Regions from separate parts of the Pseudorhizobium marinum genome, predicted to be linked through region 1. Evidence: riboswitches for the same ligand, from Rfam matches in the RefSeq annotation. Region 1 holds a riboswitch; the other holds the start of a gene.
What was found. Region 1 has a riboswitch for cobalamin ahead of EO99_RS0124560 (ABC transporter substrate-binding protein). Riboswitches for the same ligand answer to the same signal wherever they lie in the genome.
Positions count from the first base shown of each region.

Region 2: another riboswitch for cobalamin. It lies ahead of EO99_RS0123770 (DUF1636 family protein); the one in region 1 lies ahead of EO99_RS0124560 (ABC transporter substrate-binding protein).

Region 1 is NZ_JMQK01000039.1:10,948-14,690, reverse strand. Features, by position in the region: gene clpB (ATP-dependent chaperone ClpB) at 1-1,193, opposite strand, end outside; cobalamin riboswitch at 1,771-1,999, shown strand; gene EO99_RS0124560 (ABC transporter substrate-binding protein) at 2,159-3,175, shown strand; gene EO99_RS0124555 (FecCD family ABC transporter permease) at 3,172-3,743, shown strand, end outside.
Region 2 is NZ_JMQK01000032.1:13,836-17,578, reverse strand. Features, by position in the region: gene cobN (cobaltochelatase subunit CobN) at 1-355, opposite strand, end outside; gene cobW (cobalamin biosynthesis protein CobW) at 370-1,407, opposite strand; gene EO99_RS0123770 (DUF1636 family protein) at 1,404-1,799, opposite strand; cobalamin riboswitch at 1,901-2,107, opposite strand; cobalamin riboswitch at 2,166-2,357, shown strand; gene EO99_RS0123765 (CbtB domain-containing protein) at 2,394-2,570, shown strand; gene EO99_RS0123760 (CbtA family protein) at 2,582-3,319, shown strand; gene cobO (cob(I)yrinic acid a,c-diamide adenosyltransferase) at 3,316-3,743, shown strand, end outside.

The sequences.
Region 1 (3,743 bases):
GCCTCGTCCATCAGGTCGATCGCCTTGTCGGGCAGGAAGCGGTCGGTGATATAGCGGTGCGAGAGGGTCGCGGCCGCCACCAGCGCGGAATCGGAGATCCGCACCTTGTGGTGCTGCTCGTATTTTTCCTTCAGGCCGCGCAGGATCGAGATGGTGTCCTCGACCGTCGGCTCGTTGACCATGACCGGCTGGAACCGGCGGGCAAGGGCTGCATCCTTCTCCACGTGCTTGCGGTATTCGTCGAGCGTGGTGGCGCCGACGCAATGCAGTTCGCCGCGGGCGAGCGCCGGCTTCAGGAGGTTGGACGCATCCATCGCGCCGTCCGCCTTGCCGGCCCCGACGAGCGTATGCATCTCATCGATGAACAGGATGATCTCGCCGTTTTCCGACTGGACCTCGTTCAGCACCGCCTTCAGCCGCTCCTCGAACTCGCCGCGGTACTTCGCACCGGCGATCAGCGAGCCCATGTCGAGCGCCATCAGCCGCTTGTCCTTCAGGCTCTCCGGCACGTCGCCGTTGACGATGCGCAGCGCCAGGCCTTCGGCAATCGCCGTCTTGCCGACGCCGGGCTCGCCGATCAGCACCGGATTGTTCTTGGTGCGGCGCGACAGCACCTGGATCGTCCGGCGGATCTCGTCGTCACGGCCGATCACCGGATCGAGCCGGCCCTCGCGGGCTTCTGCCGTCAGATCGCGGGCATATTTCTTCAGCGCGTCGAAACCCTGCTCGGCATTGGCGCTGTCGGCCGTGCGGCCCTTGCGCAGGTCGTTGATCGCCTGGTTGAGGGCGTTCGCCGTCAGCCCGGCCTTCTTCAGCGTCGCCGCCGTCGAAGCGCTGCTTTCGATCGTCAGCGCCAGGAGAAGCCGCTCGACGGTAACGAAGCTGTCGCCCGCCTTCTTGGCCGCCTCTTCGGCGGTGGAAAAGACTTTTGCGAGCGGCTGCGACAGATAGATCTGTCCCTCGCCGCCGGACACCTTGGGCAGTTTGGCAAGTGCAGCGTCATTGGCGATGCGAGCGGCCTTGGCGTCCCCGCCGGCGCGCGCAATCAGTGCCGCGGCCATGCCCTGGTCGTCGTCGAGCAGCACCTTCAGCACATGCTCCGGCGTGAACTGCTGGTGACCGTCCGACAGCGCCTTGCTCTGGGCCGACTGCAGGAAGCCGCGCACCCGTTCCGAGTATTTTTCGATGTTCATGTCAAACCTCCACGGATCGTTCCGCCCTTCATACGGCACGGATCGATGATTGAGATTGAGCTCCCTCAAAAGGCGAGCCCGTCTGCCGTAAAAAATTCCGGCGTCGATGCAGATATGGGAGCCGATTTTAAGGATTTAAAGAGCCGTTACAGGGATCTGCGGCCGCTGCCGCAAGCACCGCCGAAGCAGCCGTCAGCGGAGCGGCGATCGCCGGAGTTCACGCCGGGACAGGCTGCCGGGGCGGATGGTAAGTCCCCAGATCATCCGGGGTGACAATCCGGCAATGCTGCGCCACTCAGCCTTGATGAAGATGCTCCGTCGCATGATCGGAGATCGGGCTTCGGTCAGTGCCATGGCAGCCTGTCGCTGACCGTCATGCTGGCGCTCGACTGGGCCTGTTCGCGCGTCAGGGCAAGGCGGAGGGCCTTCAGTCGAGACGGCATCTGGACAACCCGCGATCGGCCGGCTATAAGTAACGTTATTACATAACTTATGGAGACTTCCTGATGAAGGATCATCCCTGTTCCCGACAGGCCTGCGAGCCGCCGCTGCCGACCTTGACGTCACGTCGGCTTGGCGTTTAGCTGGCCCCGATGGTTCCCCGACGGTGACTCGAAGGGGATTAATAGGGAACACGGTGAGGCCTCCCGCAAGGGTGCCGAGACCGTGGCTGCCCCCGCAACTGTGAGCGGATTGCCACTCATCCTCGGGCGTCGCAAGGCGCCATGCCACTGGGTTATCCCGGGAAGGCAGATGAAGGGCGCATATCCGTGAGCCAGGAGACCTGCCATCGAACACCACTCAGTCAGCCGGGCGGGGATGCCCGGCAAGGGAACAGATATGACCGACCTGCACCTTTGCCCCACGGCACCCCTCCGTCTCGACCGGTTTCCCGCCGGCGGCCACGCCGCCGATGCCGTCTGAACCCACGGCATTTGCCGCCTTTCCTCTGATCGAGATAGTTCATGCACAAGCTTGTTGCCAGCCTCACGCTTTCGCTTGGCCTGATCGGCCTTGCCACGCCGGTCCTCGCCGCCACCTCCTATCCCTTGACGATCGCCAACTGCGGCCGCGAGATCACCTTCGACAAGGCGCCTTCGCGGATCGTCTCGATCGGTCAGGGGATGACCGAAATCCTCTTGTCCCTTGATCTGGCCGAAAAGATCGCCGGAACCTCCGTCTGGGTCGGCCCGGTACTGCCGCAATATGCGGAGATCAATCGCGGCATCCAACGGCTTGCCGACAATGATCCGAGCTTTGAATCCGTCGTCGGGCGGGAGCCGGATCTGGTCGCGGCCGAATTCGAATGGCACGTCGGCGCGCAGGGCTCGGTCGGCAAGCGCGAGCAGTTTGCGCAACTGGGCATCGACACCTATGTCGCGCCCGCCGACTGCGTCGCCAAGATCAATACCAACGGCGGCGATGGCGTTCGCGGACAACTCTTCACCATGGATCTGGTCTACCAGCAGATTGCCGAGCTCGCCGAGATCTTCGACGTGACGGAACGCGGCGACGCCCTGATTGCCGATCTGAAGCAGCGGGAAGCCGCAGCCAGGGCCTCGGTCGCCGGCGCCTCCGGCAAGAACCTGCCCGTCGTCTTCTGGTTCTCCAGCAAGGAAGTCGACGGCGACGCCTTCATTGCCGGCAGGAACGGGGCGCCCGCCTATATCCTCGGGACGCTGGGTGCCGGCAATGTCGTCGACACGCAGGAAGAATGGCCGCTCGTCGGCTGGGAGACCATCGCGGACGCAAATCCCGCCGTCATCGTCATCGCCACCATGGATCGCCGCCGCTATGCCGCCGACGATCCGCAGGTGAAGATCGATTTCCTGGAGAACGATCCCGTCACCCGGGAGCTCGACGCCGTGAGGAACCGGCGCTTCGTCCTGATGGACGCGCAGGCGATGAACCCCACCATCCGCACGATCGACGGCATCGAGATCCTTGCGAACGGCATCAAGACCTTCGGTCTTTCCCCGTGAGTCTGGCCTTTCCCGCGCGTTCGCCGCGGTGGGCGCTTGTTGCGCTTGCCGCGGTCGGCCTCCTGCTTCTTGCCCTGATGGTGAGCCTCGCCGTGTCGATCGGCGAGATCGCCATTCCGCTCGCCACCACCGCAAAGGCCGTCGCCAACCGGCTCTTTGCCGCCGACTTCGAACTCAGCCGCATCCACCAGGGCATCATCTGGGACTATCGCCTCAGCCGCGCGCTGGTCGCCGCCAGCGCCGGCGCCTCGCTGGCGCTCTGCGGCGCGGTGCTGCAGGCGCTGCTGCGCAATCCCCTGGCCGAACCCTATGTGCTCGGCATCTCCGCCGGCGCCTCCACCGGCGCCGTCTGCGTTACTATCCTCGGGTTCGGCTATGGCGTGCTCAGCCTCTCCGGCGGCGCCTTCATCGGTGCGGCCATCGCCTTCCTGCTGGTCGGCATCCTGGCGGCGGGCGTCGGCGGCACCAGCGAGCGCGTCATTCTCTGCGGCGTTGCCGGATCGCAGCTCTTCAGTGCCCTGACCTCCTATATCGTCACCACCTCCGCCAATGCCGAACAGGCCCGCGG
Region 2 (3,743 bases), on a different contig from region 1:
GGACGCTGCATTCGCCGGGCAGCATGACGAGCCTGATCCCTTTGGAGCGTGCCATGCGCGCCAGTTCCTCGGCGCCATACTGCCAGCGGTCGTAGCCGCCGAGGATCCGCACCAGGATCAGCTTCGCCTGCGAGGCCGTCTTCTCCAGCCAGAGGTCCACCGACATCGGATGCCGGAGGTCGCTGAGGTTGGCCGTCGCCAGGGAGAGAGTACCGTCTATCGGCCAGCCGGCGGCGATGCCGTTCAGATCGCTGCCGGAAAAGGACAAAACCACCACATCAGCCGGCGCCTGGTTCAGGTCGACCGGCTCGATGAGGTCGTCGAGAGACGACGATGTGGTGGCCAGAATATGCATGCCGTTGCAGAGCCTTAAGCGGCCAGCATCCTTTCTATCGCGTCGCGATCAAGTCCCTTTTCCCCAATCACGACAAGGCGGCTCTGGCGGGTCTCGCCGGGTGCCCAGGCACGGTCGAAGTAGTGGTTGACGCGCGACCCTACCGCCTGGACCTGCAGGCGCATCGGCTTGTTCGCGACGTCCACGAAGCCCTTTATGCGCAGCACGTTCTCGGCTTCGGCCGTGGCGGAAATCCGCTGCGCCAGTTCGTCGGCATCGCTGACGGCCGGCAGGTCGATGACGAAGCTGTCGAAATCGTCGTGGTCGTGGTCGAGCTCGTCGTCGTGATGGGTCTTGCGGTTCTCGATATCGTCCTCGACCGCAAGGCCGAGCCCGATCAACACGGCCGGGTCGACCTGGCCGTTCGCCGCAGCGATGATCTTTACCGCCCGCGGCAGATGGGCCGAAATCCGTTCCCTGGCGAGCGCCAGGCCGTCGGCGTCGATGAGGTCGGTCTTGGTCAGCACGATCATGTCGGCGCAGGCGATCTGGTCGTCGAACACTTCCTCGACCGGATCGTCGTGGTCGATGCTGTCGTCGGACAGGCGCTGCGCCTCCAGGGCCGCATGGTCGTGGGCCACCCGGCCTTCGGCAAGCGCGAGGCCGTCGACCACCGCAATGACGGCATCAACCGTGACCCGCGCCTTGACGGCGGGCCACTGGAAGGCCTGCACGAGGGGCTTGGGCAGCGCCAGACCCGAGGTCTCGATCAGGATGTGGTCGACGCGCGGCTCGCGTGCCAGGATCTGGTCGATCGCGGGCACAAAGTCGTCGGCGACGGTGCAGCAGATGCAGCCGTTGGCGAGCTCGATGATGTTGTCGTCCGGGCAGCTCTCGATGCCGCAGCCCTTCAGGACCTCGCCGTCGATGCCGACATCGCCGAACTCGTTGACGATGATCGCCAGCCGCTTGCCGTCGAGATTCTCGATGAGGTTGCGGATCAGCGTCGTCTTGCCGGCGCCCAGGAAGCCTGTGACGACGGTGCAGGGGATGCGGTCGAAGGTGACGCTCATGTGGGCATGTCCTCGTGGTGGTTGAAGGGGGGAATGCGGGCGGACATGCCGTTGCCGCGAAGGCAGGTCGGACGTCCGCGCAGGGGCAGGAAGCCGCGCTCGTCCTCGGCCAGCATCATGGCGCCGGTGACGATGTCGGGCACGTTCTCCAGCGCGAGATGGCCGAAGACATAGGACCAGCCGCTGCGATGGGAAAAGGCCGCACTCGGGCTCTTCTGGCAGTTGGCAAGGCAGGTGACGGGCTTGACGGCGAGCGGCAGGTCGGCCGTCGCGTCGCGCAGCGCCTCGATCAGCGCCACGCCGGGGCGCAGTTCGGAATCGGTCGCGCAGCGGCAGTTTGTGCACACGAAGATCGTGACGTCGGTGTCTCTGATGGCGGGGTCGTCACTCAAGGCCGCGTTCCAACTCGATCGATATGGGGCGCGCGACGGACTGCCGCTGGCAGCCTCGCCTTGGTGATCCAGGGCTTCCTCCGGAGCACCCCGCCCGGAAAAGCATAGACATGGCGACGGCAGGTCTCCTGGCTCGCGGGTCGTCGCTTGCTGCCCACCTTCCCGGGATCACCCCAGTGGCTTTTTGGCAGAAGCTCTCCGCTTACAGTTGCGGGGGCAGCCGCGGCATTGACCCGTTGCCGGATCGCACCGCATTCCCTTTTCGTCTTCTCCGTTGCCGGAAAAGAACCGTCAGGCTTTCAGTAAGCCCGGTCGCCGGTTCGTGTCAATGCGTCGCAAAGACGATTGCCGCTCGGAGCTTTTGGGTTATAGTGACCCGTCGTCGGTGCCCGAAAGGGACCAGAGGGAATGCGGTGAGACGGGTTCGTCAACTCCGCGGCTGCCCCCGCAACTGTGAGCGGAGAGCTTGATCCCATCATGCCACTGGAGCGATCCGGGAAGGCGGGAGAGAGCGTCTGATCCGCGAGCCAGGAGACCTGCCGGCGGCCATGTGAAAACGAATGCCCTCGGGTGGAGGGTGAAAGGACAGACATAATGACGACCAAGACGGCAGCCGGCGCAATCGGCATTTCCGCCTCCAAGATCATCCCCCTCAGCATGACAGCGATGCTCGGCCTCTTCTTCGTCGGCTTCGTCGGCTTCTCCCACATGGAAGTCGTGCACAACGCGGCGCACGACTCGCGCCATTCGCTCGCGTTTCCCTGCCACTGAGGAATTCTGACATGTCGTTGTTTCGCAACATCGTCCTCGCGGCGGTGATCGCCGGACTGTTGTCCGGGCTCATGCTCACCGTGATGCAGAGCTTTGCCACCGTTCCGCTGATTGTCCAGGCCGAAACCTTCGAGGGTGCCGGTGCCGAAGCGGGTCATTCCCATGACGCGGCCGCTCCCGCGGACCATCACGATGATGCCGAAGCCTGGATGCCGGCCGACGGCGCCGAGCGCTTCCTCTATACCGCTGCCGCCAACATGCTGGCCGGGATCGGCTTTGCCCTCCTTCTCGTGACCGCCGCCGAAGCGCTGGGCGGTCTGAAGGACTGGCGCGGCGGCCTGATGTTCGGCCTTGCCGGCTTCCTCGCCTTCAGCCTGGCGCCCGGCCTCGGCCTGCCGCCCGAGCTTCCCGGCATGCCGGCCGCAGAACTCGGTGCGCGGCAGCTGTGGTGGGTCGCGACCGCCGGCTGCACGGCCGTCGCGCTCGGTCTCCTCGCCTATACCCGCACCCCGGTTCTCGCCGTCGTTGCGGTCGTCCTGCTTGTCTTGCCGCATATTCTCGGCGCGCCGCATCCGGCAAGCTACGAGACGGCGGTGCCGGCGGAGCTGCATGCCCGCTTCGTGGCCGCGGTGCTTGCCACCAGCCTCGTCTTCTGGGCGCTGCTTGGTGCTGTGTCCGGTTTGGTCCGGGCAAGGCTTCGCGGCGGCGAAGAGGTCTATTCGACTGGCACTGCAGAGCCTGTCCGGTGAAGGATATTACCGATCAGGCCGAGGAGCGCCACCGCGCCAAGATGGCCAACCGCAAGGCGGTGCAGGATGCGGAGGTGGCCGAGAAGACCGTCGAAAAGGGTCTTCTCATGGTCCACACCGGCTCCGGCAAGGGCAAGTCGACGGCAGCCTTTGGGCTGGCGCTGCGCATGCTTGGGCATAACCGCCGCGTCGGGATCGTGCAGTTCATCAAGGGCGGCTGGTCGACCGGCGAGCAGCCGGCGCTCGCCGTCTTCGGCGATCGCGTCGTCTGGCACACCATGGGCGAAGGCTTCACCTGGGAAACCCAGGATCTGAAGCGCGATATCGCCGCCGCCGAGCGCGCCTGGGAGAAGGCGCTGGAACTGATGGCGGACGAGACGATCGGGCTCGTGGTTCTCGACGAGCTCAACATCGCGCTTCGCTA